Linked DNA regions of Sinorhizobium meliloti. The protein of the gene in region 2 interacts with the protein of the main gene of each other region in a pairwise test. Links are inferred from orthologs where the notes say so. Each region holds a gene or a part of one and is shown on either strand. Other genes may lie near its edges. The genes, in order: ccmE and JOH52_RS06985.

Region 1 (15,471 bases), 1.3 Mb from region 2 along the record:
TCGGCGGCGATGATGCGCAAGCGGTCCAGCACCTCCTCGTAGTGCCGGCCTCCGCCGACGAAAGTCGCGATGCGCGGCGCCAGATAATCCCTGGTCGGCAGCTCCGCAAGCAGCCCCGGCTCCAGCATGCCGTCGAAGACATGCGGTTTGGCGGCAATGATGTCCGCCAGGCGCGGTGCCGACGACATGATATTGACGATCAGCGACAGGAGGCCGGGATTGTTGCCGAGCAGCGAGAAGAGCTGGATCCCCGCCGGCAGACCGGAGAGGAAGTGGTCGAAACGCAGAAACGCTTCGTCGGCCCGCCTGCTTTCGCCGAAGACGCGCAGGAGCTCCGGCGTCAGTTCCGTCAGCCGCTCGCGCGCCTCGACCGACTGCGTTGCCCGATAGCGCCCGTAGTGCCAGGTGCGGATGATGTTCGCTATGTCGGATGGCCGTTGGAAACCGAGCTTCTTCAACGTTTCGAGCGTATCCGGATCGTCCTGCTGACCGGTGAAGACCAGGTTTCCGGTCTCGGTGGATAGCTTCGCCTCCTGCTCGAAAAGCTGCGCATAGCGCCGCTCGACCGTGCGCAGCACGCGCGACAGCGCATTCGAGAAGGAAGCCGTATCCTCGAAGCCGAGCATATAGGCGATCCGCCTGAGTTCCGGCTCGGTCTCCGGAAGAAGGTGGGTCTGCTCGTCATGCACCATCTGGATGCGGTGCTCGACGTCGCGCAGGAACCAATAGGCCTCGATAAGTTCCTCGGCCGTCGCCCCGTCGATCCAGCCGCTCTCGGCGAGCATCCGCAGCATCGTTTCCGTTTGACGCAGCCGCAGCGCGGGCGTGCGGCCGCCTGCGATCAGCTGCTGCGTCTGGACGAAGAACTCGATCTCCCGAATGCCGCCGCGCCCGAGCTTGATGTTGTGTCCCTTCACGGCGATTTCTCCGTGCCCCTTGTGGGCATGGATCTGCCGCTTGATCGAGTGAATGTCGGCAATTGCCGCATAGTCGAGGTACTTGCGGAAGACGAAGGGCGTCAGTTCCTTGAGGAAGCGTTCGCCCGCCTCCAGATCGCCCGCGATCGGCCGCGCCTTGATGAAGGCGGCCCGTTCCCAGTTCTGTCCCCTGCTCTCGTAATAGAGCATTGCCGCCTCGACCGGGATGGCAAGTGGCGTCGAGCCCGGGTCTGGCCTAAGCCGCAGATCCGTGCGGAAGACATAGCCGTCGCCGGTTCTCTCCTGCAGGATGCGAATCAAGCGCCGCAACAGCCGGGCGAAGGTTTCCGGAGCATCGTCGCGATTGGTGATGATGCTCGACTGCGGATCGTAGAAGACGACAAGATCGATATCGGAAGAATAGTTGAGCTCGCCGGCACCAAGCTTGCCCATTCCAAGCACGACGACGCCGGAGGCGGTGGACGGCGCGGAACTGTCCTTCAACACGAACTTGCCGCTTTCATGCGCGCCGAGCAGCAGATGATCGATCGCCGCCGAAACGGCCGCCTCTGCAAAATCGCTGAGCCACCCCGTCGTCTCACGGCCGCCGAAAAGCCGCGACAGGTCCGCAAGCGCGACAGCGAAGGCGACCTCGCGCTTCGCCCGCCTCAATCGCGTCATGATCTCCGCATCCGGCAGCGCCGCCCCGGCTGCATCGCCCCGCCAGGCCACCCTTGCGGCCTCGATCCTGCGCTTCAAAAACGCCGGCAGCGTCTCGGACAGCAATGCTTCGAGGATCGCCGGGTGGCTACGCGCCGTATCCCGCAAGAATGGCGAGAGCGCGAAGGCTGCAACGAGAAAATCCTTGAGCGGCGCGTCCGAGGCAATGAGCTTCGCAATGTGGTCGCTGCCTTTCGCCGCATCCTTGAGAACCGAAAGGGCGGCCTTGGCGTCCGCCTGGCTCGCCGGGCGAATCGCCACCACATCGATATCGGACAAAGACCGCTCGATCGCTTCCGCCATGCACATCCCCCCTTCGGTTCCCGTCATGGGTTTATCAGGTCGCAACCGCCGGGAAAACCATGCGAACAGCCAGGCCCCGACCGTCCTCCTCCGTCGCCGACAGTTCCAGCGAGCCGCGGTGCATCTCCATGACGGCGTCGACGAGCGAGAGGCCGAGGCCCGTCCCCGGCTTCGACCGGCTTTCGTCGAGGCGAACGAAACGCTTGACGACCTCTCCGCGCATATTCTCCGGAATGCCGGGCCCGTGGTCGGCAACGGTCAACACGACGTGACGATCGCTCCTCATCATTTCAACCCGTATCAGCGGATTTTCGGCACCTTCCGCATATTTGATCGCATTGTCGATCAGGTTGCCCAGCGCCTGGCTGATCAGTTCGCGGTTGCCGGAGATCGCCACCCCCGGCGCCGCCTCCGCTTCGATGCGCATTTCCTTGTCTTCCGCCAGCGGCTCGTAGAGCTCGACGCAATCCGCCACGATCCGCGCCAGGTCGACTTCGCTCATCTCGGCGACGGCGGAGCCGGCTTCGACGCGGGAAATCATCAGAAGGGCGTTGAACGTACGAATCAACTGATCGGACTCGGCGATGATCTGTTCGAGCGCGCCGCTCTGGTTGCTCCCCTCGGTATCGGCGAGCGCCGCCTCTGCCTTGTTGCGCAAGCGCGTCAGCGGTGTCTTGAGGTCGTGCGCTATGTTGTCCGAGACCTGTTTCAGTCCTTCGTTCAGCTTCTCGATGCGCTCGAGCATCGCGTTCAGGGATTCCGAGAGACGGTCGAACTCGTCGCCGGAACCGCTCGTGGGCAAGCGTTGCGAGAGGTCCCCGGCCATGATCTTCGTGCTCGCCTCCGACATGCGGTCGATGCGGCGCAGGGCATTGCGGCCGATGCCGAACCAGATGACCAGCGCCCCGAGCCCCATGATGCCGAGCGCGACCATCAGTGCCTGACGGACAAGCACGCGGAACTTCTCGGGTTCCTGCAGGTCGCGGCCGACCAGTATCCTCAGCCCGTTGTCGAGCACCAGGACCTGGGCAAGGGCGACGTGCCTTTCGGCACGGCTCTCGTCGGTGAAGCGCCGGTAGCGGAACGGCTCCGACTTCCAGCCCTCGTCGTCGAGGAGCCCAGGTTGGAGCGCAGCCACATTGCCGGCGAGGATTTCTCCGTTCGGCCCCGCAATGACATAGAGATTTGCACCCGGCTGACGCGCCCGACGCTCCAGCGAGCGAAGCAGCCCGTTGATCCCGGCGCGGTCGTAGACATCCGCAATCTGGGTTACCTCGGCGGCGATCGAGTCGCGCGTCTGCTGCTGCAGGAGACGCTCCGACATGCCGGTCACGTAGAAGACGAGGAAGGCGGCGCAAAGGGAGAACAGGACCAGATAGAGCGCAGAGAGCCGGACTGCAGTCGTCCTGAACAGCACGCTGATCCTGCTCATGCGTCCGTGGTCCGGTCGTCCTTGATCATGTATCCGGCGCCACGGATCGTCCTCAGCAACGGCGGATCGAAATCCTTCTCGATCTTCGAACGCAAGCGCGAGACATGCACGTCGATCACATTGGTCTGGGGATCGAAATGATAGTCCCACACGTTTTCGAGCAACATGGTTCTCGTCACCACCTGTCCGGCATTCTTCATGAGATATTCGAGCAGCCGGAATTCGCGCGGCTGCAAGGGGATCTCCTTGCCCTGCCGCCGGACGGAATGGGACAAACGATCGAGTTCGAGATCGCCGACGCGATAGACCATGTCCTGCTCGGGTGCGCCCTTACGCCGGCCGAGTACCTCGACGCGGGCGAGAAGCTCGCTGAAGGCGTAGGGCTTCGGCAGGTAATCGTCACCGCCGGCGCGCAGGCCGGTGACGCGGTCGTCCACCTGGCCGAGTGCCGAGAGAATGAGCACCGGCGTGTGGATGTCCTTGCGCCTCAGTTCCGTAATCAGCGACAGGCCGTCGCGGCGGGGAAGCATGCGGTCGACGACAAGCACGTCATAGGCGTTCTCGCTCGCCATGAATAAACCGCTCTCGCCGTCACTCGCGTGGTCGCAGACAATGCCTGCCTCGCGGAAGGCCTTGGCAAGATAGGCGGCTGCCTCGAGATCGTCTTCAACAATCAGAATTTTCATGCGGGTGACCATAGTCCCGGACCTCTGTTCGTCTCAACCGGATTCGGTTCGCTGTGCGTACCGGGCACGCGACCCGGCCAGAAACAGGAAAGCGCCGCGACATGGCTTTATGTCGCGGCGCCCCCTCATGGAACGGCACTCAGTCCGTCCGTGGCATCTCAGCCCTGAGTGATGGGCAGTGCGACGAAGCGGCTGCCTTCCTGTGCTTCGATCTGGAACAGAGCCTTGCTGCGCCCGTCCTTCTTGGCGTTGTTGATCACCTTGAGAACGTCGTCTGCCGATTTCACTTCCTGATTGTTGACGGAGACGATCTTCTCGCCTTCCTTCAGGCCGCGATCGCCGGCGTCCGAATCCGGATCGACGGAGGCGATCGTGACGCCCTTGCCGTCCTCCGACGGGGTCACCGTCAGGCCGAGGTCGGCCAGCGCCTCCTCGCCTGCCTGCCCTTCGTCGGGCTGCGCTTCACCGGTCGCCGGTGCGGGTTCCTTGGCATCGCTCGGCAGCGTGCCGATCTCGAGGTTGACCGTTTCGGATTTGCCGCTGCGCCACAGGGTAACCTCTGCAGTGGAGCCGGGGCGCAGGGCCGCAACGCGACGTGCGAGGTCCCGCGGATCCTTGACCGGCTCGCCGTTGAGTGCCGTCACGACGTCGCCGTTCTTGATCCCGGCCTTTTCACCCGGCGAGCCCGCCTGAGGCTCGACGACGAGGGCGCCGTTCGCTTCGGAAAGGCCGAGCGACTCGGCGATATCCTTCGTCACCGGCTGGATCTGGACACCAAGCCAGCCGCGCGACACCGTGCCGTCCTTGATGAGGGAGTCCACGACATCCTTCGCGACCGAGGCGGGGATTGCAAAGGCGATACCGACATTGCCGCCGGAGGGCGAAAAGATGGCCGTGTTGATACCGACCACCTCGCCGGAAAGATTGAAGGTCGGACCACCGGAATTGCCGCGGTTCACCGCTGCGTCGACCTGCAGATAATCGTCATAGGGACCGGAGCCGATATCGCGGCCCCGAGCGGAGATGATGCCGGCAGTGACCGTGCCGCCGAGGCCGAAGGGATTGCCGACAGCGACCACCCAGTCGCCGACGCGCACCTTCTCGTCGTCCGCGAAGCTGACATAGGTGAACTTGCGCTTGTCATCGACCTTGAGCACGGCAAGGTCGGTCCGGCTGTCCTTGCCGACGAGCTTGGCGTCGAGCTCGGTTCCGTCGTTCATGATAACGGTGAAGGCCGAGCCGTCGGAGACGACGTGGTTGTTGGTGACGAGGTAACCGTCTTCGGTGATGAAGAAGCCGGAGCCTTGCGCCCGCGGACGGAGACGACCTTCGCCACGCGGACCGCGGCGGTCGCGCCAACGATCGGCACGGTCATTTTCACGCGGAGCGAATTCGCGGAAGAAACGCCGCAGCGGATGGTCTTCCGGCAGGTCCTCGAACCCGCGGCCGCCGAAATCGAAGGTGAAGTTGCTTTCATCGTCGCTGACGCGTTCACGTGCCTGCACGCGGACGGAGACGACCGCCGGCGAAACGGCGTCGACCACATTGGCGAAACTCGGCACAGCCGGGGCCTGCACCCTCACGGCTTCGGCGAAGGACTGCGCGACTTCGGCCGGCAGGCCGGTCGTCAGCAGCACGGCTGCGAGACCGGCTACCGTCGTGGTCTTCAGCACAGTCTTCAAGGAGGGACGTGGAGCTTTGATCGTAGACATTCGTTTTGCCTTCTCTCTTTCATGAAGCCCGCCTGCAAGGCAGGCTGCTTCGAAACCTTTTCCCCGAGTCGGATCCAACGGCCTCACCGTCGGAAACCCGCTCGTCTGGCTGTGACTGGAGGAAACAGCCTGTGCCGTCAGATGTAACGGACGGGACCTTACTGAGTTCTGTCCGGCAGATGAATTTTTGGTAATGTTGCGGTGGAGCTGCAAGGCGCGGACGGATGCGCCCAAATCGCGCCGGCGCCTCCTGCTTGAGATCAGGGCCGCAGGAGCCTGTCCAGCCTTTCCTTTTCCTCGTCGGAAAGCGGTGCGCCCGGAACTCTTGCGCCGCGGCGTCTTGCGGCCACGACGAGGGTGATGATGCCGGCCACGAGCAGAATGGCAGGCATGCCCCACAGCACGAGCGTCTTGGCCTCGAGGCGAGGGTTCAGGAGCACGAATTCGCCGTAGCGTGAGACGACGTAGGAAATCACGGCTTCGTCGGAATCGCCGTTCTTCAGGCGCTCGCGTACGAGCAGCCGCAGATCCTTGGCGAGTTCAGCGTTCGAATCGTCGATCGACTGGTTCTGGCAGACCATGCAGCGGAGCTGGGCGGAGATCGCCCGGGCACGCGCTTCGAGCGCCGGATCCGCAAGCACCTCGTCAGGATTGACGGCGAAGCCCGGGGCAACGGACGCCAGCAAAAGGAAGAGGGCGATCAGCAGCCGGATCATTTGGCAGCTCCCAGAGCGGGATAAGGAAAAGTGTGCACGGTTTTCCGCCCGCATCCCGCTCTAACCTTTAGAATCGATCACGTTGATGATTTTTGGTCGATCCGACCTGAAATCATCGTGATCCAGGGCGAGGGCCTTTCTGGCACGCGCCGGCGCGCCGACGCGAAGGCGCCGGTCGCTGAGCGAAACGACGCCGCCGGCCATCATCACGAGCGCGCCGCCCCAGATGCATAGGATCAGCGGTTTCCACCAGATGCGGACGACGATGCCGCCGTCCGCCATGTCGTCGCCCAAGGATACATAGAGCTGGCTCAGGCCGAAGGTCCGGATTCCGGCCTCGGTCGTCGGCATGCGCCGCGCCGAATAGAGCCGTTTCGACGACCAGATCTCGGTAACCTCGACGCCGCCTCGACTGACGGTGAAATGGCCGGCATCCTCGGTATAGTTCGGCCCGCGCCCTTCACGCATGCCGTCGAAACGCAGGCTGTAACGCCCGACATCGACCACCGCCCCCGGTTTCATCTCGACGACCGTTTCCGTTTCGAAAGCCGTGACCGTGACGATCCCGATCAGGGTGATTCCGAGCCCGATATGGGCGAGCGCCGTGCCGAAAGCCGAACGCGGCAGGCCCGAAAGCCGTCTCCAGGCGACGCCCGCCGCCACCTTGCCGAGCCCGGAGCGCAGAACCAGATCGGTGAGCGCTCCCAGAATCAGGTAGACGCCGAGGCCGAGGCCGAAAGGAGCCAGGACCGGGCCACCGTTTACCGCGTAATAACAGATCGCCGCGGCGAGCAGGCCGAGCGCGGCAGCCGCAAACAGACGCTGCGCCGCACCGGCAAGGTCGCCGCGCTTCCAGGCAAGCAGCGGGCCGAAGGGAACGACGGCGATGAGCGGCAGCATCAGCAGGCCGAACGTCATGTTGAAGAACGGCGCGCCGACCGAAATTTTGTCGCCGGTCAGCGCTTCGAGTACCAGCGGATACAGCGTGCCGGTCAGCACCGTCGCCGTGGCCGTCGTCAGGATCAGGTTGTTCACGACGAGCGCACCCTCACGCGAAACCGGTGCGAATATTCCCCCGGCCTTGAGATGGGAGGCACGGAAGGCAAAGAGCGAGAACGCACCGCCGATGAAGACGACCAGGATGGCGAGAATGAAGACGCCGCGGGTCGGGTCGGTGGCGAAGGCATGGACGGATGTCAGCACGCCGGAGCGCACCAGGAACGTGCCGAGCAGCGACAGCGAGAAGGTCATGATCGCCAGCAGCACGGTCCATATCTTTAGCGCTTCGCGCTTTTCCATGACCAGGGCCGAGTGCAGAAGTGCCGTTCCGGCGAGCCAAGGCATGAAGGAGGCGTTTTCGACCGGGTCCCAGAACCACCAGCCGCCCCAGCCCAGCTCGTAATAGGCCCAATAGGAGCCCATGGCGATGCCGGCGGTAAGAAAAGTCCAGGCGGCAAGTGTCCACGGCCGCACCCAACGCGCCCAGGCCGCATCGATCCGCCCCTCGATGAGCGCGGCGACCGCGAAGGAGAAGCATACGGAAAAGCCGACATAGCCGAGATAGAGCAAGGGCGGGTGGATCGCGAGCCCGATATCCTGCAGCACGGGGTTGAGGTCCCTGCCCTCGCCCGGTGCCGGCACGAGCCGCGCGAAGGGATTGGAGGTCAGCAGGACGAAGAACGCGAAGGCGGTCGCGATCCAGGCCTGCACCGCAAGGACGTTCGCCTTCAACGTCTCCGGCAGGTTGCGGCCGAAGAGCGCCACCATCGCGGAAAAGAAGACAAGAATGAGCAGCCAGAGAAGCATCGAGCCTTCATGGTTTCCCCAGACCCCGGTGATCTTGTAGATCAGCGGTTTGAGGGAATGCGAGTTCTCCCAGACGTTCTTGACCGAGAAATCCGATGTCACATAGGCGAATGTCAGCACGGCGAAGGAGAAAGCGACGAGCAGGAAGCAGACGAGCGCCGCGTTTGCTGCCAGTCCCATCAAGGAAGGGTCGCCGCGCCGCACCCCCAGGACGGGCAGGACGCCCTGGATGATCGCGGTCGCGAGCGCCAAAACCAGTGCATAGTGCCCGAGTTCGATGATCATCGGATGTTTTCCTCCCCGCCGAGCGTGACGCCCTGCGCTTTGAGGCGGTCGGCGACATCCTTCGGCATGTATGTCTCATCATGCTTTGCGAGGACGGTGTCCGCAACGAAAACCGGGCTGCCGCCGACGAAGGCACCCTCGGCCACCACGCCCTGGCCCTCTCGGAAGAGGTCGGGCAGGATGCCGGTATAGGTCACCGGAACGGTCGCAAGCGTATCCGTCACCGTGAAGGTGATGGTCCTGCCCTCGCCGCGCTTGACGGAGCCCGCCTCGACAAGTCCGCCGAGGCGGATACGCGTCCCCGGCGCGACGTCGGCCTTCGCAAGATCGCCCGGAACATAGAAATAGGCGACCGCCTGGCTGAAGGCGAACATGACGAGCAGCACCGCGGCCGTCAGAAATGCCACGCCGCCGCCGATTATCGCCAACCTTTTCTGCTTGCGTGTCATTCAGCCTCTCCGCCGGCGTCGATCCCCAGTTCCCGGGCCAAGGCCAGCAACTGCTTCCCCTGCTCGCCCGTTGCCGGGAAGGCCCTCAGTCCGTCATGCAACGCATCTTTCGCCCTGTCTCTTTGGTCCAGCACCACATAGGAACGGACCAGGCGCATCCAGCCCTCCAGGTTGGCCGGGTCCTCCTTCAGGCGGCTTGCCAGGCTGTCGACCATGCCGCGGATCATCGCCTGCCGGTCGCCGGCATTCATTTCCTTTGCGGCGGCAATATCGCCGGGAGCTGGATCTCCGGGCGCGGCAGGGCCTGGGCCGGCCGGGGCGGCGGCGAGCTCCGCGATATGCTGGTTCACCAGAGACAGCCAGGGCGCATCGGCCGGTGAGCTCTCTGCAAGCTTGCGGAATGCTGCGAGCGCCTCTGCGTGCTTGCCCTCCTGCTTTAGGCCGAGCGCGAGGTAGAATGCGGAGCGTGGATCGTCGGGGTCGAGGGCCAGCGCCTTTTGCAGAGCGTTCTGCGCCTCGGCTGTAACCAGACCGCCGGCCTGCGCCACCAGAGCCTCGGCGTAGCCGCCCATTCTTGCCGGGGTTGGCCCGAGCAGGCGGATCGCGCGGTCGTAGGCGGCGACGGCATCGTCCAGGCGGCCATGGCGCATGTAGATCGGCGCGAGCAGATCCCAACCGGCGCCGTCTTGAGGATTGAGGGCCAGGTGGTTTTCGGCCTTCGCGATCAGGATGTTGACGTCGTCGCCGGGGTCGGCAAGGCGGGCCGCGAGCGGCTGCGCCGGCACGCCGGGGCTCCCGGTCGTCAAATAGAGACAAAGGCCGACAGCCGGAAGACAGAGGAAAATGAAAGCCTGCGCCAGGCGGTTGGATAGAAGCCGCTTCGGCGTGCGCTCCGCCACAGCCTGATCCGCGGCACTGGCTGAAAGCATGCGGCGGGCGATCTCGGCCCTGGCCAGCTCGGCTTCCTCGCTTCCGATCAGACCGGCCTCCCGGTCCCGCGCCAGCTCACCGAGCTGATCGCGATAGACTTCGATGTCGTGACTATGGCGAGACGGTAACGGCTCTGCCGCCCGCATGAGCGGCAGAAGAAGCACGGCTGCGACAGCCGCCGTCAGAATGGCGACGAGGATCCAGAACAACATGTTTGGGGAATACTATGAGGGCCATGTCATTCCAACTCGAAAACCGGCAATGACGTATATTTGAGGCGTTTCGCCGCAAGAAGTGCCGCCGCGCGCGAGGAATCCGCTCGCCCAAAGCAAACCGGCCGCGATTCAACACCTTACACGGTTCGCGATATGCGAGGGCGGTGCCGCTCAGGTGAGCGGCGTCCAGCTTCCATCGCTGTTGCGGCAGGCCGCGCCGCGTGCCGTGGTCTGTTGGCTTTTGACGGTAACCGTATGGCTGTATTGACGGCAATTCTGCGACCCGACCTGATAGGGTGCGGCAGCGACGACGGAGCCGCTGACGCCCCGCCCTTGCCAGGCGACGGGCTGCCCGCCCGGCGCGGCCTCGAGGGCGCGATACTCGGCCTCGAGCGCCCGCTGCCGGTCCGACTTGCCGAGATCGACGCCGCCAAGGCGCGAAACGACGCCACCCTGCAGGGCTTCGATATAGGTCGCGGACGATGCAACGCGGGTGGAAGCTGCTCCGAGTCCGGCAACCGCCCCGCCTTGGCCGGACGAGGTCGTGCCACAGCCGGCGAGGGCTACACCCGAAGCCACCACCGCGATCCTACCGCGTGAAGCGAAGGCTCGCGTCATTTCTGCGTAATTCCTCATGATACGCGCTACTCATTCCTCTTGTCGGTCGCCAGTCGAGTTCTTTTTGCACCACCTGAGGGTCGAGGCAACCGCCTGCCGTCAGCGCCGGCATTTTCAGGTCCGGGTGTGACCGCCGGATCACGATCGTCCCGCATCGGTCCTATCCGGTTGGCGCTTAGACTGCGGCCGGCAGTACGAGCGTGGCCCGCAATCCTCCAACATCGCGACGGCTGAGCTCCACACTTCCCTGATATTCACCCACGATCTCGCTTACGATCGAAAGACCGAGCCCGGTTCCGGGCTTGCTCTCGTCGAGCCGCTTGCCGCGCTTCATCGCCACCGCGATCTGATCGGGGTCGAGCCCCGGTCCGTCGTCGTCGATCTGGAGCACGATCCACTGGCGGCCCGGCTCCCTTTCGCGCGCATCTTCAGGGGCCGGCTCGACATTCAGCGAGATCCGATCATGCGCGTAACGGGCGGCGTTTTCCAGCAAGTTGCCGACCGTTTCCTCGACGTCCTGCTGTTCCATCGCCAGCACCAGTCCGGGCGGATTGATCGAGAGGCTGAATTGCTTGTCGGGATTGAGGCGCCGCATCACCCGCATGATTCTTTCCAGTGCCGGCTGGGCTTCGGTCCGCGCCAGAACCGACCCGCGCTGGGCGGCGATCCTGGCGCGGCTGAGATAGGATTGCACCTGTGTCTGCATGGCGTCCGCCTGGGCCCTGACCAGCTCGCCGTGCGGCACCTCCAGCACTCTCGCCTCGTTGAGCAGCACGGCGATCGGCGTCTTGAGCGAATGGGCCAGATTGCCGACCTGCATGCGCGCGCGTTCGACGATGCGCCGATTGCTGTCGATCAGCGCGTTCACCTCGTTGGCAAGCGGCTGGATCTCCCGCGGGAAAGCGCCATCCAGCCGCTCGCTCTCCCCCGTGCGGATCTTTTCAAGCGAGCGGCGTACCTGGTCGAGCGGCTTCAGGCCGAACAGGATCGTGAGCGCGTTCACGCCAAGGCCGCCAAGGCCGAAAATGGACAGGGCGATCGTGAGGTTGCGCGTGAAGCGGTCGATATCCGCCTCGAGCACATCGCGGTTGCCGGCGACGCGGAAGCGGGCGGCGTGGCCCTGAATGTCGAGAACGACCTCGGTCTCTGCCACCTCGACCTCGTTTCCGAACGGATCCGTGGTGGTGTAGAACCGCTCGTAGCGGATGTCGAAGGGGACCTCGTCGACGCTGACGATCGGCAGTTTCGCCGTGCCGAGCGACGTCGATATCAGCGGCGGCGTGTCGAATTCGCCGATCGGCTCGACGATCCAGTACCAGCCCGTCTGAGGCTGGGAAAAGCGCAGGTCGCCGAGCTGCGGGCTCCCGGAGAGCGCGGCCTTCTCGTCGACGGAGATGGAGTTGATGACGTTGTAGAGCTGCGCGCGCAGCAGATCCTGAAAGCCGCGCTCGGACCCCTGCCGGTAAAGGGCTGAGATGACAACCCCGATAACCACGAGGGCAACGACGGCCCAGACGGTCGAAACCGACAGAACGCGCGCCGTGAGCGATCTAATGGCCATTGCCGGGTGCTTGCATGCGATATCCGAGGCCGCGCACCGTTTCGATCAGATCGTTGCCGATCTTCTTACGGAGCCGGCCGATGAAAACCTCGATCGTGTTGGAATCGCGATCGAAGTCCTGATCATACATGTGTTCGACCAACTCGGTGCGGGAAACCACCTGTCCCATATGGTGCATGAGGTAGGAAAGCAGACGGAACTCGTGCGATGTGAGCTTCAGCGCGACGCCAGCGACGGTCGCCTTGGAGCCCTTGGTGTCGAGACGGACGGGGCCGCAGACGATCTCGGAGCTTGCGTGCCCGGCGGCCCGCCGGATCAACGCACGGATGCGGGCCAGCACCTCCTCGACGTGGAAAGGCTTCGCCACATAATCGTCGGCGCCGGCATCGATGCCTGCGACCTTGTCGCTCCATCGATCGCGGGCCGTCAGGATCAGCACCGGCATGGTCTTGCCGTCTGCGCGCCATTTCTCGAGAACGGTGATGCCGTCCATCTCCGGAAGACCTATATCGAGAATTACCGCATCATAGGGCTCCGCATCGCCTAGATAGTGGCCCTCTTCGCCGTCATAAGCCTGGTCGACGACATAACCGGCCTCCTTCAGAGCGTCAGCCAGCTGCCTGTTCAGATTGGTATCGTCCTCGACGATCAGAATGCGCATTCTCGTCCACTTCCCTTGCCTTCGGGTACCCCGAAAGAGCTTACATAGGCACTTTCACCGTGACTTTCTTGGGGCGCCCTCCATTGCCCGGGATGAGCACCGTCACCACGCACTGCCCATCGCCGGTCGGCTGGGCAGAAAGCAGCTCGCCACCCGTCTGGGCGACCACCTGCGCGGCGGCCGCGCTGCAATCGCCAGCCACGCGGACGACAACCGCAGGCATGTTGACGGCAGGCGGAGAAAAGCCTGCGAGGCCTGCGGCGAGCGCGGCTATGGTCAATGCTGAAGACATGAACGCACTTTCGACTGGGAAGCACTATGCCGGAATCATTAACCGATACAGGCTGAATGGCAAATGAATGTCGGCCTTGAGGATACGCGCACCCGCGTCCGGCGGTTGCTTGACCTCTGGCCGAGGAAAACGACCACAGATTGCAGAGGTCGGGCGAACCGGTCTTTCGGGCAGCTCGGTGCGGGCATCGATGATGACACCGGCATCTTTCTGTGGATCGGCTGGAAAATTAATCGATTTAAATTTTTTTTAATCGTTTAAATGCTTTAAACCGCTGATTTACAAAGTCTTTATCCTGTGGAATCGTCCGCCCAGTCCAACATTCTCGCCCAAAGGAGAGCCGGATGAAGACACTCGCCAACAAGCCGCCGGTATCACCGCAATCCAGAATTCCGCAATCGCTGCTCGAGCGGTTCGAGAACGAGTGGCGCGAAATGCGCACGGTCGGCGAGGCTGCACAGAAGACCGTTCCTCCCGCGGAGTGAGATGCGCTGACGCGGCCTCGGAGCGTGGGATTTTTGCCAATCGGCAATTCCGTGCTACTCTCCTGGCATGCTGACCGAAGAAATCGAAAAGCTGGCCCTGAGCCTTCCGGGAACCCAGGAAAATGCCCATTTCGGTGCACGGGATTTCCGTGTGGGCAAGCGGATTTTCATGACCCTGCCGGAAGCCGGTCGCGCCGTTTTCAAGTTCACGCCCGACCAGCAGCGAATGCTTCTGGAAATGGAGCCCGGCGTCTGCGCCGCCGTTCCCGGCGGCTGGGGCGCACGCGGCTGGACATCATTCTATTTCGTCGGTGCCGACGACGAACTCGTTCGCCAGTCCATGGAAACCGCATGGCGCAATGTCGCGCCGAGAAGCCTCGTCGCCAAGAACGGCCGTCACTGACGGCGACGGTGCCGCGCATTTCATGGATACGCAAAGTCGCTGCAGCACTCTGCGCCGTGCCCTAATCGGCCGGCTCCCTGCCGACCTCTAGCGGCCAGGTCACGAGATAATCTTCATAATCTTCGATATCGATGCCGTCCTCGGCGACGGTGCGTCCGCGCACGGATATGCCGGCCGCATGCACGGTCTCCGGATCGCCGGAGACGAGCGGGTGCCACCAGTAGAGATCCCTGCCCTCGGCGACCAGACGGTAACCGCAGGTCGGCGGCAGCCAGCTGATCTCGCGCACTGCCTTCGGCGTCAACTGAATGCAGTCCGGCACCGTTGCCTGGCGATTGTCATAGTCCTTGCAACGACAGCTTTCTCCATCCAGCAGCGTGCAGCGGATCGAAGTCCAGGCGATCTCGGAACTGTCCCAATCCTCGAGCTTGTTGAGACAACAGAGCCCGCAACCATCGCAGAGGCTCTCCCACTCCGCCCCGGTCATCTCCTCGAGACCTTTCGTCTTCCAGAAAGGCATTTCGCCCATAAAGTCACACTTTCATAAAATCCGAGCCAACATGGAAACTTCGCAGAAAATTGCCGGTTTTTTAAGGCGGGTTGCGCGATATGCAAGTAGATTGGATTGCCGCCCCGTGCAAATATCGTCATGAGGCAGAACCTTCGGGACATGAAAGCCGTGCAGGAACCGAGGAAAGAGGACAACCGGCCGAAAAGGCGACACATCTTTCTTCGGATCGATTCCTGGATCGATTCGACCGTATGGAGCGCAGGATTCCGGCTCGGGGAGTGGTGGGAGGACACCACCATCTTTTTCCGCCGGTTTCGCGTGCGCGGCTGGAAAAGAGCGTTCTTCGAAGTGCTCGGCGAGGGAATGACGCTTGGCGCGGCGGGCTCGGTGCTGATGTTGGCGCTCGCCCTTCCCGCCTTCGAGGAAACCAAGGGCAACTGGCGGGCGCAAAGCGATTTCGCAGTCACCTTTCTTGACCGCTACGGTAACGAGATCGGCCACCGGGGCATCATCCACGAGGATTCCGTCCCGATCGACGAGCTGCCGGATCACCTCATAAAAGCGGTCCTCGCCACGGAAGACAGGCGCTTCTTCGACCATTGGGGCATAGATTTTCTCGGGCTCGCACGCGCCATGACCGAGAACGCTCGCGCCGGCGGGGTCGTTCAAGGCGGCTCGACACTCACGCAGCAGCTGGCCAAGAACCTGTTCCTCTCGAACGAGAGGACGATCGAGCGCAAGATCAAGGAAGCCTTTCTCGCCGTCTGGC
Region 2 (15,465 bases):
TGCCCGCTTCGAGGTCGATTTCGAGTACCGACCATTCGGTGAAGGGAATAAGCACCGGCCTGAGGCCCGGGCCCTTCAGTTCGAGGAGATCGCCAGCGCCGAAATCGAAGACGCCGGTCACCGAACCATAGCTCTTGCCGGTGCGGTCGACCGCTTCCAGACCCTCGAGGTCTGCGTAGAAGAATTCGTCCTCGTCGAGATCGTCGTCGGGGAGATTGTCGCGCTCGATGAAGAGTTCGAGACCGTTGAGCGCTTCGGCAGCGGTCCGGTCGTTGATGCCCCGAAACCGCACGACGACCACGTTCTTGGCCTCGCGGATCTCAAGCACCTCGAAGACGCGGCCGTCCTCGCTGTGGAGGTTGCCATAGTCGCCGAGTGCGGCCGGATCGTCGGTGAAGGACTTTACCCGCACCTCGCCGCGCAGCCCTTGCGCCGCGCCGATCGTCGCCATCAAGACAGGGTTCTTCAGCTGTGTCATCGTCGGGCATCCAGGGTGAACGTGCTGCATGTTTCCTGAACCACATCGGGATGAGAACATGCGATTTTCCGGTGCACATAAAGCAAAACGGGCGGCATGGAAATGCCGCCCGTTTTCAATGCCGGTCGTCGGAAATTATTCCGCGGCTGCTTCCGAAGCTGCAGCGGCTGCTTCTTCGGCCTTCTGCTTGGCTTCAGCGGCACGTTCCTGTGCCTTCTTGCCGGGCTGCGCCTTGGTCGGGTTGTTGCGGGCCGGGCGCTTGGCAAGGCCGGCCTGGTCGAGGAAGCGCATTACGCGGTCGGTCGGCTGGGCGCCTTGGGCGATCCAGTGCTGAACGCGCTCGGCGTTCAGTTCGATGCGCTTTTCGTCGTCCTTGGCAAGCATCGGGTTCCAGGAGCCGAGCTTTTCAAGGAAGCGGCCGTCACGCGGGCTGCGCGCGTCGGCAACGACGATCTGGTAATAGGGACGCTTCTTGGAACCGCCGCGGGCGAGACGAATTTTCAGTGCCATTTCAATTTACTCCTTGCAGGCTTTCTTGACCGCTTGACTCAAGCGGAATGGGTGGTGCCGGCGCTGCCCGCGTTCTGCGAGCAATCGGCGGCGATGGCTTCATGATGCCGGATGACTTCCTTGATGATGAAGTTCAGGAACTTCTCGGCGAAATCCGGATCCAGATTGGCGTCTTTCGCCAGGTGGCGGAGGCGTTCGATCTGGTATTCTTCGCGCGCCGGATCGGCCGGCGGCAGCTGGTGCTTGGCCTTGAGCACGCCAACCGCCTTGGTGCAGCGGAAGCGTTCGGCCAGCATGTGGACGAGCGCGGCATCGATATTGTCGATCGACTGCCGGTAGCTCGCCAATTCCTCTTTGATCTCGGGATCAAGCATTCGTCGCGATCCTCACTTCTTCTTCGGTAGGCCGGGGAGGCCGGGGAAACCGCCGCCCAGACCGGGCAAACCACCGCCAAGACCAGGCAGGCCGCCGCCGGGCTTGCCGAGACCCGCGGCCTCGGCCTGCTTCTGCAGGGCCTCGAGCTGCTTCGGATCCATCTTCGAGAGATCGGGCATTCCGCCGCTTAAACCCCCGAGACCCATCTTGCCGGCGAGGCCGCCCATCATCTGCTTCATCATGCCGCCTTTGCCCTTGCCGCCCATCATCTTCATCATGTCCGCCATCTGGCGGTGCATTTTCAGAAGCTTGTTGATGTCGGAGGCATCGGTGCCGGAGCCGCTGGCGATGCGCTTCTTGCGCGAATGCTTGAGAATATCCGGATTGGCGCGCTCCGCCCTGGTCATCGAGGAGATGATCGCGAGCTGGCGCTTGAAGAGCGAGTCATCCAGGCCGGCGGCGGACATCTTGTCCTTCATGCCGGCCATACCGGGCATCAGACCCATGATGCCGCCCATGCCGCCCATCTTCTGCATTTGCTGCAGCTGATCGGCGAGGTCGTTGAGGTCGAACTTGCCCTTGGCCATCTTGGCGGCCATGGCGGCCGCCTTTTCGGCGTCGATATTCTCCGCCGCCTTCTCGACGAGCGAGACGATGTCGCCCATGCCGAGGATGCGGTCGGCGACGCGGCGGGGATGGAACTCCTCGAGTTCGTCCATCTTCTCGCCGACGCCGATGAGCTTGATCGGCTTGCCCGTGACGGCGCGCATGGAGAGCGCCGCACCGCCGCGGCCATCGCCGTCCATGCGGGTCAGCACCAGGCCGGTGATGCCGACGCGTTCGTCGAAGTTGCGGGCGAGGTTGACGGCGTCCTGTCCGGTCAGCGCATCGGCGACGAGCAGGATCTCATGCGGGTTGGATTTCCGCTTGATCTCCGCCATCTCGATCATCAGCGGCTCGTCGATATGGGTGCGGCCGGCGGTGTCGAGGATGACGATGTCGTGGCCGCCGAGCTTGGCCGCCTGCACGGCACGTGCGGCAATGTCGGTCGGCGACTGGCCGGCGATGACCGGAAGCGTATCGACGCCGGTCTGCACGCCGAGCTGGCGCAACTGTTCCTGCGCGGCCGGGCGGCGGGTATCGAGCGAGGCCATCAGGACCTTCTTCTTGTCCCGCGCGGTCAGCCGCTTGGCGATCTTGCCGGTCGTCGTCGTCTTGCCCGAGCCCTGCAGGCCGACCATCATGATGACGACCGGAGCCGCCGCATTGAGATCGATCGTCACGCCCTCGGAGCCGAGCATCGCTATGAGCTCGTCATGAACGATCTTGACGACCATCTGGCCGGGCTTGATCGACTTTACGATTTCGGCGCCGACCGCCTTTTCGCGAACCTTCTCCGTGAAGGACCGCACCACGTCGAGCGCCACGTCCGCTTCGAGCAGCGCACGGCGAACCTCCCGAAGCGCTGCGGAAACATCGGCTTCCGACAGGGCGCCGCGGCCGGTCAGTCCATTCAATATGGAACCAAGACGGTCCTGGAGGCTCTCGAACATATTCTCTTCCTTCTTGTCTCCGGATTGCGATAGGTCGGCTCGTCCGGAAACGTGGGTCCCTTCGCGCGGAAAACAAGGCGCAAAGCCAAAAACCACCCGAGGGCGCAACGCGCTGTCGGGTGTTGACCTCCGGGCTCTCTTTATACCTTTGCGGGGCCCGGTCGGTGGCTTCGGAAGTCATCACTTGCGAAGGAATTCGTCGCGATAAACAGGAAACCGGAAGAAAAGTCAAGGATCGAGCACGCGCGACACTTCGAGGCGGTCCGCCCGGTCATGCAATTGCGCCTCGCGCTCCGGCAGCTGGAAAGGCGGCACTGGTAATTTCCGGGCTTTTCCGCCATATACAGCCCGAATGAAGGGCGCCTCCCGATCGGGGGCCAGGGTTTGGACCAGCGCGACATGGGCGATCAGGTGCAATTTGCCAGGATGAACGGGCTTGGAAACAAGATCCTGGTGGTGGACATGCGCGGGCGCAAGGATCGCGTGACGCCTCAGGCAGCGATCGCGCTCAATGCCGACCCGGCGACCGAGTTCGACCAGATCATGGCGATCCATGACCCGAAGTCCGCCGGCACCGATGCCTGGATAGACATCGTCAATTCCGACGGGTCGATGGCCCAGGCCTGCGGCAACGGCACCCGATGCGTCGTGCAGGCGCTTGCGGCCGAGACCGGCAGGAAAGCCTTCCTGTTCCATACGGTCGCGGGACTTCTCGAAGCGAAGGAACACGACAACGGCACGATCTCGGTCGATATGGGAAAGCCGCGTTTCGGCTGGGACCAGATCCCGCTCGCGGAGGAATTCCACGACACGCGGCGCATCGAGCTGCAGATCGGGCCGATCGATGCGCCCGTGCTGCATTCCCCCTCGGTCGCATCCATGGGCAATCCGCATGCGATCTTCTGGGTCGAGAACGATGTGTGGAGCTACGAGCTGGACCGGTTCGGACCACTCCTCGAGAACCATCCGATCTTCCCCGAGCGCGCCAACATCTCGATCGCCCGCATCCGCTCCCGCCAGGAGATGGACCTTAGGACCTGGGAACGCGGCGCCGGCCTGACGCTTGCCTGCGGTTCGGCCGCCTGTGCCGCCGCCGTCAACGGCGCGAGAACCGGCCGGACCGAGCGGATGGTTACCGTGAACGTGCCCGGCGGTCCGCTCAAGATCGAATGGCGCGAGCGCGACGACCACGTCATCATGACCGGGCCGGCCGAATGGGAATGGTCCGGCACCGTCGATCCCGTCACCGGCATCTTTGCACGCAACGAGCCGGAGAGCGGCGACAACGGAGCGAGAGCCCTTTGAGCGGCGTCGAGGTCATAACCTTCGGCTGCCGCCTCAACACCTATGAATCGGAAGTGATGCGGGCGGAGGCCGAAAAGGCGGGGCTGAACAACGCCGTCCTCGTCAACACCTGCGCCGTCACCGCCGAGGCCGTGCGCCAGGCGCGCCAGGCGATCCGCCGCGCGCGGCGCGAAAATCCGCACGCCCGTATCATCGTCACCGGCTGCGCCGCCCAGACCGAGAAGGAAACTTTCGCCGAAATGGCAGAGGTGGACGCGGTGCTCGGCAACGAGGAGAAGCTCGCAAGCGTTTCCTATCGCTCGCTGCCGGACTTCGGCGTCTCGGCCGAGGAGAAACTCCGTGTCAACGACATCATGAGCGTGCGCGCCACCGCACCGCAGATGGTGAAGCACATCGACGGGCACGTGCGCGCCTTCATCCAGGTGCAGAACGGTTGCGACCACCGCTGCACCTTCTGCATCATTCCCTATGGCCGCGGCAATTCGCGCTCCGTGCCGATGGGCGCCGTCGTGGACCAGGCGAGACGCCTTGCCGAAAGCGGCTATCGCGAGATCGTTCTGACCGGAGTCGATGCCACGAGCTACGGCGCCGATCTGCCCGGAACGCCGACCCTCGGGCTTCTCGCGAAGACCTTGCTGAAACAGGTGCCGGAAATCCTCCGCCTGCGGCTTTCCTCCATAGACAGCATCGAGGCGGACGGCCACCTCCTCGACCTCATCGCCGAGGAGCCGCGCTTCATGCCGCACCTGCATCTTTCGCTGCAGCACGGCGACGACCTGATCCTGAAGCGCATGAAGCGGCGGCATTCGAGCGCCGATGCGCGTGCCTTCTGCGACGAGGTCCGGCGCCTGCGCCCCGGGATCAGCCTAGGTGCGGACATGATCGCCGGATTTCCGACCGAGACCGAGCCGATGTTCGAGAATGCCATGCGGCTCGCCGAGGATTGCGGCATCGCGCATCTTCACGTCTTCCCCTACAGCCCGCGCCCCGGCACCCCGGCCGCCCGCATGCCGCAACTCGACCGCGCGCTTGTCAAGGAGCGTGCCGCGCGCCTGCGTGCGAAGGGGGCGGAGCTTCATGCGGGCCACCTCGAGGGCATGATCGGCAGCAGCCAGACGATCCTGGTGGAGATGAACGGTCTGGCACATACGGAAAACTTCACGCTCGTAGACGCGGCCGGCCTTGAGCCGCGGTCGCTTGTTGCAGTCGGAATCACCGGCCACAATGGCAAGCATTTGACGATCGAGCGCAAACAGATGGCTGCGGCCTGATAGCGGACATTCCCATGGCGATTGGTTTCATCAAGAAGATCTTCTCCTTCGGCAAGGATGCCGTCGAAGAGAAACCGGCGCCGCCGCAGGAGACGGCCGTTTCCGATGAGGTCGCGGTAAACCCCTCCGTCCCTTCGGGAGAACAGGGCGGGACCCAGGCACCCGTCGAGGAAAATCGTAGCGCAGCCGAGGCAACGGAAGCTGGCACAGACGATCGCGATGTTTCCCTCGAGCCAAGCACGCCGACGAGCGAAACCACGAGCGAGGAAGCACCTGCGAGCACTGCTCCCGCCGCGGATGAAAACACCGTGGAGGAGGACGAGAGCGTCCCGCACCCGATCTCCCCCCCTGCGGGGGAGATGCCCGGCAGGGCAGAAGGGGATGAACCTCCTTCCGAACACCCAACGACTGTCGATGAGCTCTCGGCACCCCCCTCTGTCCCTTCGGGACATCTCCCCCTTAAGGGGGGAGAGCAGGAGGAGCGCGAAGCCGCCGTCGCAGCCGACGTCGAAGAGGTGGTGATTGACGTAGACGACCGGGGCGCTGGCTCTTCGGCAGATGAAAAGGCGGCGTCGGAGGACGAGAGCAATCCTCCTCCAATCTCCCCACTTGAGGGGGAGATGCCCGGCAGGGCAGAGGGGGGCGAGCCTCCATCCGAGCCCCTCGCACCCAGCCTTCCCAAAGGCTTCGCCGCTGCCGAGAGGCGCCCCAGGGAAGAAGGACCCGCCCCGCAAGCCAAGCTCAACTGGTACCAGCGCCTTCGCCTGGGCCTTGCGCGCACCTCGTCGCAACTCACCGGCCAGATCGCCAGCCTCTTCACCAAGCGCAAGCTCGACGAGGCGACGCTGCAGGATCTCGAGGACCTGTTGATCCAGGCGGACCTCGGCGTCGAGACGGCGATGCGCATCACCGACACGCTCGCCTCGGAGCGCTATGGCAAGGATGTGTCCGGCGAGGACGTTTCGCGCATCATGGCCGGCGAGATCACCAAGGTGCTGGCGCCGGTCGCCAGGCCGCTGGAACTCGATCTCAGCCACAAGCCGCACGTGATTCTCGTCGTCGGCGTCAACGGAACCGGCAAGACGACGACGATCGGCAAGCTGGCGGCAAAGCTTTCCGGCGCGGGACTCAAAGTCATGCTGGCCGCCGGCGATACTTTCCGAGCTGCGGCGATTGAGCAGCTGAAGATCTGGGCCGAACGGACGAAATCCGAAATCGTCTCCTCGAAGCTCGGCGCCGATGCGGCGGGGCTTGCCTACGAGGCGTTCCAGCGTGCCCGCGAGCAGAAGGCGGACGTACTGATCATCGACACCGCCGGGCGGCTGCAGAACAAGGCCGAACTGATGGCGGAGCTCGAAAAGATCGTGCGCGTTCTCGGAAAACTCGATCCGGACGCGCCGCATACGGTGCTGCAGACGCTCGACGCGACGACCGGGCAGAACGCCCTGCAGCAGGTCGAGATATTCCGCAACGTCGCCGGCGTCAGCGGCTTGATCATGACCAAGCTGGACGGCACGGCACGCGGCGGCATTCTGGTGGCGATCTCCGCCAAGCACAAGCTGCCGGTCTATTTCATCGGCGTCGGCGAAGGGATCGACGACCTCGAACCGTTCGAAGCCAAGGAATTCGCCGAGGCGATCGCCGGTGTTGCGGCTCCTTGACGAAGCGGGGGAGGTTTGCGTCAAAACCGCGGTTGATATGGTTTTGCCGCAATCCTGATGCTATGAGCGGCAGAAGATGACAGAACAGGATCCGCACATGTCGACGATCGAGGCCGCCAAGCCGAAGACAGAGGTAAGCCCGCTGCTCAAGCTCGTGCTGGAACTCGGCCCCCTGATGGTCTTCTTCTTCGCCAATTCGCGGGGCGAGTGGCTGGCTGGCCGCTTTCCTGCGCTGGCCGAGCTCGGCGGGCCGATCTTCATAGCGACGGGCCTCTTCATGGCGGCAACGGCGGCGGCGCTGATTGCTTCATGGATCATGACACGCACGCTGCCGATGATGCCGCTCGTCTCCGGTATCGTCGTCTTCGTCTTCGGCGCGCTGACGCTCTGGCTGCAGAACGACACCTTCATCAAGATGAAGCCGACCATCGTCAACACGCTCTTCGGCGCGATCCTGCTCGGCGGGCTCCTGTTCGGCAAATCGCTGCTCGGCTACGTCTTCCACGCCGCCTTCAAGCTGGACGAGGAGGGATGGCGGAAGCTGACGATCCGCTGGGGTGTGTTCTTCCTGTTCCTCGCCGTGCTCAACGAGGTGATCTGGCGCTCCTTCTCGACGGATTTCTGGGTCGCCTTCAAGGTCTGGGGCACCATGCCGATCACCATCCTCTTCACGCTCGCCCAGATGCCGCTGATCATGAAGCACTCGCTCGAACAGGATAGCGCGGAGTGACGATCGCGGCCGGCTCGCAGGACGACAAGCAGCGAAGAGCGGCGCTCTGGTTGCTTGCCTGCCTCGGCGTGCTGGCAATCCAGGTCCTCGTGCAGCATCTGATGGGGCGGCTATGGATCTGCGAATGCGGCTACATCAAGCTCTGGGAAGGCGTCGTCAAATCCAGCGGTAACTCCCAACACCTTTCCGACTGGTACACGCCGTCCCATGTCATCCACGGCTTTCTCTTCTACGGCCTCGGTCACCTTCTCATGCGCGGCAAGCCCTGGAGCGCGCGCCTGCTTCTCGCAACCGTGATAGAGTCCGCCTGGGAGATCGCCGAGAACACGCCGATGGTAATCAACCGCTACCGCGCCGCGACGATCTCGCTCGATTATTTCGGCGACAGCATCCTGAATTCGGCCATGGATACGCTCGCCATGGCTGTCGGCTTCCTCATCGCTTCGCGGCTCCCGGTGGCAGCCACGGTCGCGATCGCCATCGTTCTCGAACTCTTCACCGGCTACATGGTGCGCGACAACCTGACGCTCAACGTGCTGATGCTGGTCTGGCCGCTCGATGCGGTGAAGGCATGGCAGGCGGGGGTTTAGACTAACGGCTCCCTCTCTCCGGCATTTGCCCCTCGTCCGGCTGCCGCCACCTTCTCCCCGTTCAACGGGGAGAAGGGACATGCGGGGCCGCCGCGAGTCTCCTTCGCCCTGCTTGCGGGGAGAAGGTGCCGGCAGGCCGGATGAGGGGCAGCTGCGACTACGAACCCGCAAGCGCCTTCTCGATCGCCGGCATCAGCCCTTCCCGGAGGCTCTTCTCGTCGAAGGGGCCGGCGCGCTTGTAGAGGATCGTGCCGTCGGCGGCGACGAGGAAGGACTCCGGGATGCCGTAGACGCCCCAGTTGATCGCCGCCTTGCCGTTCGGATCGACGCCGATCGCCGAGAAAGGATTGCCGAGTTCGCCGAGGAACCTCAGCGCGTTCTCGTTCCGGTCCTTGTAATTGATGCCGACGACGTTGAGGCGCGGGTCCTTCGACAATTCGAGGATGATCGGATGCTCCTGCCGGCAGGGGACGCACCAGGAAGCCCAGACATTGACGAGCGTGAGCTTGCCCTTCACCGCCGCGTCGTCGAGAGCCGGCATCGGCTCGCCCGACGGCGTTGCAGCCCCTTCGAGCGGGGGCATGGCGAGCATCGGCGCCTTGGTGCCGATCAGCGCCGAGGGGATTTCGCTGACGTCCCTGCCGGAGTTCAACTGGCTCCAGAAGATGAGTGCGAGCACCGCGAAGATGAGGAGCGGAAGCGCCGCCATGAGATAACGGAGGGCTCCGGGCCTGCGCTCGTCCTGCGGCGTCTCAGCGTCCGTCATTTGCCCCCTCCGGCTGGCCCTGCCGCGGAGCGGCGGCGGATCCCGGCGGCCTCGAGCTGCTGCAATTCGCGCCTGCGGGCGCGGCCGTCGGTAAGGACCCACAGGATGAGTCCGGCTACCGTGGCGGCGGCAACCGCGTAGCTGGCGACGACATAGGCGGCATGGCTCATCATGGCGTAAGCTGCTCCCGGCCGGCATTGCGCGCCGCCTGGCGCCTGAGCGAGGCCACGCGACGGCGCCAGATCTCGTTGCGCATGGCAGCGATATGCAGGGTGAAGAACAGGAGCGTGAAGGCGATCGCCATGACGATGAGCGGCCGCAGGAATTCCGGATCGATCGTCGGCCCGTCGAGGCGTATGACGCTTGCGGGCTGATGCAGCGTGTTCCACCACTCGACCGAGAACTTGATGATCGGGATGTTGACGAAACCGACGAGGATAAGCACGGCCGAGACTCGCGCAGATCGGCTCGGGTCATCCATGGCGCGGTTCAGCGCGATCAGCCCGAGATACATGAGGAAGAGCACGAAGACCGAGGTCAGCCGCGCATCCCAGACCCACCAGGTGCCCCACATCGGCTTGCCCCAGAGCGAGCCGGTGACGAGTGCCAGAAAGGTGAAGCAGGCGCCGATCGGCGCTGCGGCTCTTGCCGAGACGTCGGCGAGCGGATGACGCCAGACGAGCGTGCCGAGTGCGGAGATCGCCATGACCGTGTAGCACATCATGGAAAGCCAGGCCGAAGGCACATGCACATACATGATACGCACCGTCTCGCCCTGCTGGTAGTCGCCTTCGGTGGTAAAGGAGAGCCAGAGCCCAGCCGCGAAGACGAGCAGCGTGAGAGCGGCAAGCCAGGGCAGCACGCGATCCGTCAGCGCCAGGAACCGGGTCGGGTTGGCGAGATCGCTGAATTTGCGTATGGCCAGGCTGCTTTCACTCATGACGGTTCTTTAACGCGGAAGGCCGGCTTCCGCAATTCATCCTAAGGTGCCGGGTCCCGTCAGTCGGCCGAGTGCCTGAGTGCCGCCGCGGCCGCCACTGGTCCGATCACCGCGAAGAACAGGGTTATCGCCATCAATATCATGAAAGGCGGCAGAAACGGGGCCGGATCCTCGATTGCCGCATAGACCGCGCTGACGCCGAAGATGAGCACCGGTATGGCAAGCGGCAGGACGAGGATCGAGACGAGCAGGCCGCCGCGCGGCAGCGCCACCGCGACCGCAGCACCGACCGCGCCGATGAAGGTTATCGCCGGCGTTCCCGCGAGCAGGGTGACCATGGTGGCCCCGATGGCGCCTTCGTCCATGTTCATGAACAGGCCGAGAAAGGGCGAGGCGATCACCAGCGGCAGGCCGGTGGCGGTCCAATGAGCAGCGCATTTGACGAGAACGGCGAGAAGCAATGGCGTCTCCTGCATCATGATGAGATCGAGCGAGCCGTCCTCGCGCTCCGCCTGAAAGAGCCTGTCGAGTCCGAGCAGCGACGCGAGCAGCGCGCCGATCCAGAGGATCGCCGGGCCGATGCGGGCGAGCAGGTTCAGATCGGGGCCGACGCCGAAGGGGATGACCGCGACGACCGTCATGAAAAAGAGCACGCCGATCATCGCGCCGCCGCCGGCGCGCACCGAAAGCTTGAGATCCCGGAAAAAGAGGGCGATCAATGGACGAATCCCGTCATTTCAAGGCTCTTCGCCCCCGCGAATCCAAGCGGCTGGTGGGTGGCCGCGACGACGATGCCGCCGCGGTCGAGATGGGCGGCGACCAGCCCGGCAAAAAGCCTGTCGGCGCTGAGGTCGAGCGCCGCCGTCGGTTCGTCGAGAAGCCAGATGGGCCGGAAGGCGACAATGAGCTTCGCCATTGCCATGCGCCGCTGCTGGCCGGCGGAAAGATAGCCGAAGGGCAGATGAATGATGTCGGCGAGCCCCACGGCCTCCGCCGCTTCGACGAGGCCGATGCCGGAGCCGCCCGGCGAATCGCCGAGGAAGCGCTGCCAGAAGGTGAGGTTTTCCTCCACAGTCAGCTCGCGCTTCATCGCGTTGCGGTGGCCGAGATAATGGCTGAGTTCGCGCGGATGCTCGAACCCCGAGGGGCCGTCCTCGAGCCGGACGCGGCCCCCTTCCGGCTCGAGAAGCCCCGCCAGGACGCGCAGGAGCGTCGACTTGCCGGCACCGTTCGGGCCGGTCACCACAAGCGCCTCGCCGGCAGCCAGCGCGAACGAAATATCGTTGAAAATCAGGTCCTCACCGCGCCTCGCACTCAAACCTTCAGCCATGAGGCGCATGAATTTCCAGCTTCCCTTGACGTATCTTTTCGCAGAGCAAAAAAAGTTCCGATTGGACCTTGGTTGGTCTGGCACGATTTGGAGAAATTATCTATAAGGCGGCCAACACGCCAGCGGTCGGCGTGAATTTCATCCAAGCGCCGAACATGGAACGAGCTTCCACGTACGGACAGCGGAAATGACCGTACCCGCATCCCACTTCGCGCCTCACAGGTGCTCGGGCGTTCGTACGTCAGTTTTTGGCGATCAGACGGAACGGGGTATCATCCAGTGTCCAAATCCCTAGACAGCTTCAATTGTCGCTCCACGCTCACGGTCAACGGCGTGGACTATGTCTATTACAGCCTGCCGAAGGCGGAGGCGAACGGCCTCGCCGGCATTTCGAAGCTTCCCTATTCGATGAAGGTTCTGCTGGAAAACCTGTTGCGCAATGAGGATGGACGCTCGGTCACCAAGAAGGACATCGAAAACATCGCCGCATGGCTCGGCGACAAGGGCACGGCCGAGAACGAGATCGCCTATCGCCCGGCGCGCGTGCTGATGCAGGACTTCACCGGCGTTCCCGCCGTCGTCGACCTCGCGGCGATGCGCGACGCGATGGTTTCGCTTGGCGGCGACCCGGAAAAGATCAACCCGCTCGTTCCCGTCGATCTCGTCATCGACCACTCGGTGATCGTTGACGAATTCGGCACGCCGACCGCCTTTGCCCGCAATGTCGAGCTTGAGTACCAGCGCAACGGCGAGCGCTACCGCTTCCTCAAATGGGGCCAGCAGGCCTTCAAGAACTTCCGCGTCGTGCCGCCCGGCACCGGCATCTGTCACCAGGTCAATCTCGAATATCTGGGTCAGGCCGTCTGGACCAGGGAAGAGGACGGCGAAGTCACCGCCTATCCGGATACCTGCGTCGGCACGGACAGCCACACGACGATGATCAACGGCCTCGGCGTGCTCGGTTGGGGCGTCGGCGGCATCGAAGCCGAAGCGGCGATGCTCGGCCAGCCGGTTTCCATGCTCCTGCCGGAAGTCATCGGCTTCAAGCTCACCGGCAAGCTCAAGGAAGGCGTGACCGCGACCGACCTGGTGCTTACCGTCGTGCAGATGCTGCGCAAGAAGGGCGTCGTCTCCAAGTTCGTCGAATTCTTCGGCCCCGGCCTCGACAACATGACGCTCGCCGACCGCGCGACGATCGGCAATATGGGCCCGGAATACGGCGCCACCTGCGGCTTCTTCCCGGTCGATGCCGAGACGATCAACTATCTCACCATCTCGGGCCGTGAAGAACAGCGTATCGCGCTGGTCGAAGCCTACTCCAAGGCCCAGGGCATGTGGCGGGAAGGGGATGGTTCCGAGCTCGTCTTCACCGACACGCTGGAACTCGACCTCGGCGACGTCGTGCCGTCGATGGCCGGCCCCAAGCGGCCCGAGGGCCGCATCGCGCTCGAGAACATCGCCTCCGGCTTCGCGGCGGCGCTCGACAACGACTACAAGAAGCCCGGTCAGCTCGCCAACCGCTACGCGGTCGAGGGCACCGACTACGATCTCGGTCATGGCGACGTCGCGATCGCCGCGATCACCTCCTGCACCAACACCTCGAACCCCTCGGTGCTGATCGCCGCCGGCCTGCTTGCCCGCAACGCCGTCGCCAAGGGCCTGAAAACGCAGCCCTGGGTCAAGACGTCGCTGGCGCCCGGATCGCAGGTCGTCGCCGAGTACCTGTCGAAGTCCGGCCTGCAGACGGATCTCGACAAGCTCGGCTTCAATCTGGTCGGCTTCGGCTGCACCACCTGCATCGGCAATTCCGGCCCGCTGCCGACGGAGATCTCCAAGACGATCAACGACAAGGGCCTGATCGCCGCCGGCGTGCTTTCCGGCAACCGCAACTTCGAAGGCCGCATCTCGCCGGACGTCCAGGCGAACTATCTCGCCTCGCCGCCGCTCGTCGTCGCCTATGCGCTGGCGGGTTCCGTCCAGAAGGACCTGACGAAGGAGCCGATCGGCGAAGACCGGGACGGGCAACCGGTCTACCTGAGGGACATCTGGCCGACTTCGCAGGAGATCCAGGACTTCATCTTCAGATACGTCACCCGCGAGCTCTACGCGACCAAGTATGCGGACGTGTTCAAGGGCGACGCCAACTGGCAGGCGGTCCAGGTTCCGGCCGGCCAGACCTATGCCTGGGACGAGGGGTCCACCTACGTCCAGAACCCGCCCTACTTCGTCGGCATGGGCAAGAAGGGCGCCGGCATTTCCGACATCAAGAACGCCCGCGTCCTCGGTCTCTTCGGCGACAAGATCACAACCGACCACATTTCCCCGGCCGGTTCGATCAAGGCGGCCTCGCCTGCCGGCGCCTATCTCCTCGAGCATGGCGTCGGGATTGCCGACTTCAACCAGTACGGCACGCGCCGCGGCAATCATGAGGTGATGATGCGCGGCACCTTCGCCAATATCCGCATCCGCAACCACATGCTCGGCCCGAACGGCAAGGAAGGCGGTTATACGATCCACTATCCCTCCAAGGAGGAGATGTCGATCTATGACGCGGCCATGCAGTACAAGGAGGAGGGCGTTCCGCTCGTCATCTTCGCCGGCGTCGAATACGGCAACGGCTCTTCGCGTGACTGGGCGGCCAAGGGCACAAACCTCCTCGGCGTCAAGGCCGTGATCGCCCAGTCCTTCGAACGCATCCACCGTTCGAACCTGGTCGGCATGGGCGTCGTCCCCTTCGTCTTCGAGGAAGGCATGACCTGGGAATCGCTGGGTCTCAAGGGCGACGAAGTCGTGACGATCGAGAATCTCGCCAACGTCCAGCCGCGCGAGAAGCGCGTGGCGAAGATCACCTATGGCGACGGCTCGGTGAAGGAGGTCCCGCTCATCTGCCGCATCGATACGCTCGACGAGGTCACCTACGTCAACAATGGCGGCATCCTGCAGACGGTTCTGCGCGATCTCGCCGCCTGATCGGCAAGTCATGAACAGAAAAGCCGGGGCGTCTACAGCGGCGTCCCGGCTTTTTCATGCCAGCTCGGCGTGGGTTTTCCACGGCTTTGCGGCAGTCACTCCAACGTGACTTTTCGTTGACGAATACCCGTCGTATGTAGGGGTCTCCCCACGCGGCAATCGCGTTGAAACGACGCACTTCCGGATGGAAAACGGTTCCACATTTTCCCGGAAGTGCTCTAACGAGCACGAACAAAGACGCCATGATATCCGCCTGCACACCAACAATCCGACGTCTCACCCTGGCGGTCGGGCTGTTTGGTGCGTTCTGCGGAGCGTCCGCAGCGGATGACGGCAGGGCGGCCAAGGACGGGGCGGTCAAGGACGGGGCGGTCGGGGGCGGGGAGATCAAGGGCGTCGTCGAACTCTTCACCAGCCAGGGCTGCTCCTCCTGTCCGCCGGCGGACGCAGCGCTCAAGAAGCTCGTCGATGAAGGCGAGGTCGTCGCGCTCGCCTATCATGTCGACTACTGGAATTATCTCGGATGGGCGGACACGCTCGCTTCCAAGGAAAATACCGAGCGGCAATATGCCTATGCGCGGATGCTCGGCCGCTACGGCGTCTACACGCCGCAGGCGATCCTGAACGGGCGCGATCATGCCAACGGCGCGGACCTGCCGGCCATCAGGAACCGGCTTGCGTTGATGGACGAGAAGGGCAAGGGCCTGTCGGTGCCGGTCGATGCCTCGATCGGCGGCGATGAAATCTCGATCAAGGTCGGTGCCGGCAAAGGCAGGGCGAATGTCGTCGTCGTCTATTTCGACCGGGCAAGGGTGGTCAAGGTCGAGAAGGGCGAGAACAGCGGCAAGGAGATCGCCTATTGGCATGCCGTTCGCGACATCCAGACGATCGGCATGTGGGAGGGAAAGCCCGCGGAATTCACGCTGCCCGCCTCGGTCCTGATCGAAGGCCAGGGCAACAGCGGTTGCGCGGTGCTGCTGCAATCG

What was found.
Region 1: the proteins of JOH52_RS06985 (region 2) and ccmE interact in binary tests that used the Escherichia coli proteins (3 or more experiments, as listed by UniProt). The link is inferred for Sinorhizobium meliloti from one-to-one orthologs.

The regions. Positions count from the first base shown.
Region 1 is NZ_JAGIOS010000001.1:163,340-178,810, forward strand. Bases 7,301-10,268 are described here. They hold ccmE (cytochrome c maturation protein CcmE), read right to left. Parts: upstream 9,027-10,268; coding sequence 8,574-9,026; downstream 7,301-8,573. Other genes in these bases: JOH52_RS00805 (heme lyase CcmF/NrfE family subunit), read right to left, coding at 7,301-8,577; ccmI (c-type cytochrome biogenesis protein CcmI), read right to left, coding at 9,023-10,168. Outside these bases: JOH52_RS00780 (bifunctional [glutamine synthetase] adenylyltransferase/[glutamine synthetase]-adenylyl-L-tyrosine phosphorylase), read right to left, coding at 1-1,940; JOH52_RS00785 (sensor histidine kinase), read right to left, coding at 1,975-3,372; JOH52_RS00790 (response regulator transcription factor), read right to left, coding at 3,369-4,070; JOH52_RS00795 (Do family serine endopeptidase), read right to left, coding at 4,217-5,770; JOH52_RS00800 (cytochrome c-type biogenesis protein), read right to left, coding at 6,031-6,486; more of JOH52_RS00805, read right to left, coding at 6,547-7,300; JOH52_RS00820 (hypothetical protein), read right to left, coding at 10,343-10,789; two-component system sensor histidine kinase FeuQ, read right to left, coding at 10,965-12,350; two-component system response regulator FeuP, read right to left, coding at 12,340-13,011; two-component system FeuPQ modulator FeuN, read right to left, coding at 13,052-13,303; JOH52_RS00840 (hypothetical protein), read left to right, coding at 13,648-13,788; JOH52_RS00845 (MmcQ/YjbR family DNA-binding protein), read left to right, coding at 13,856-14,191; JOH52_RS00850 (YcgN family cysteine cluster protein), read right to left, coding at 14,253-14,720; JOH52_RS00855 (transglycosylase domain-containing protein), read left to right, coding at 14,841-15,471. UniProt on the Escherichia coli protein: Heme chaperone required for the biogenesis of c-type cytochromes. Transiently binds heme delivered by CcmC and transfers the heme to apo-cytochromes in a process facilitated by CcmF and CcmH.
Region 2 is NZ_JAGIOS010000001.1:1,481,247-1,496,711, forward strand. Bases 8,295-11,256 are described here. They hold JOH52_RS06985 (heme ABC transporter permease), read right to left. Parts: upstream 10,180-11,256; coding sequence 9,409-10,179; downstream 8,295-9,408. Other genes in these bases: JOH52_RS06970 (DUF2585 domain-containing protein), read left to right, coding at 8,295-8,473; JOH52_RS06975 (DsbE family thiol:disulfide interchange protein), read right to left, coding at 8,631-9,239; ccmD (heme exporter protein CcmD), read right to left, coding at 9,236-9,412; ccmB (heme exporter protein CcmB), read right to left, coding at 10,239-10,898; ccmA (heme ABC exporter ATP-binding protein CcmA), read right to left, coding at 10,895-11,256. Outside these bases: ribosome maturation factor RimM, read right to left, coding at 1-478; rpsP (30S ribosomal protein S16), read right to left, coding at 614-988; JOH52_RS06940 (chorismate mutase), read right to left, coding at 1,027-1,362; ffh (signal recognition particle protein), read right to left, coding at 1,375-2,916; dapF (diaminopimelate epimerase), read left to right, coding at 3,316-4,221; tRNA (N(6)-L-threonylcarbamoyladenosine(37)-C(2))-methylthiotransferase MtaB, read left to right, coding at 4,218-5,492; signal recognition particle-docking protein FtsY, read left to right, coding at 5,507-7,153; JOH52_RS06965 (septation protein A), read left to right, coding at 7,251-7,883; more of JOH52_RS06970, read left to right, coding at 7,880-8,294; more of ccmA, read right to left, coding at 11,257-11,518; aconitate hydratase AcnA, read left to right, coding at 11,789-14,479; JOH52_RS07005 (DUF1223 domain-containing protein), read left to right, coding at 14,722-15,465. UniProt on the Escherichia coli protein: Required for the export of heme to the periplasm for the biogenesis of c-type cytochromes.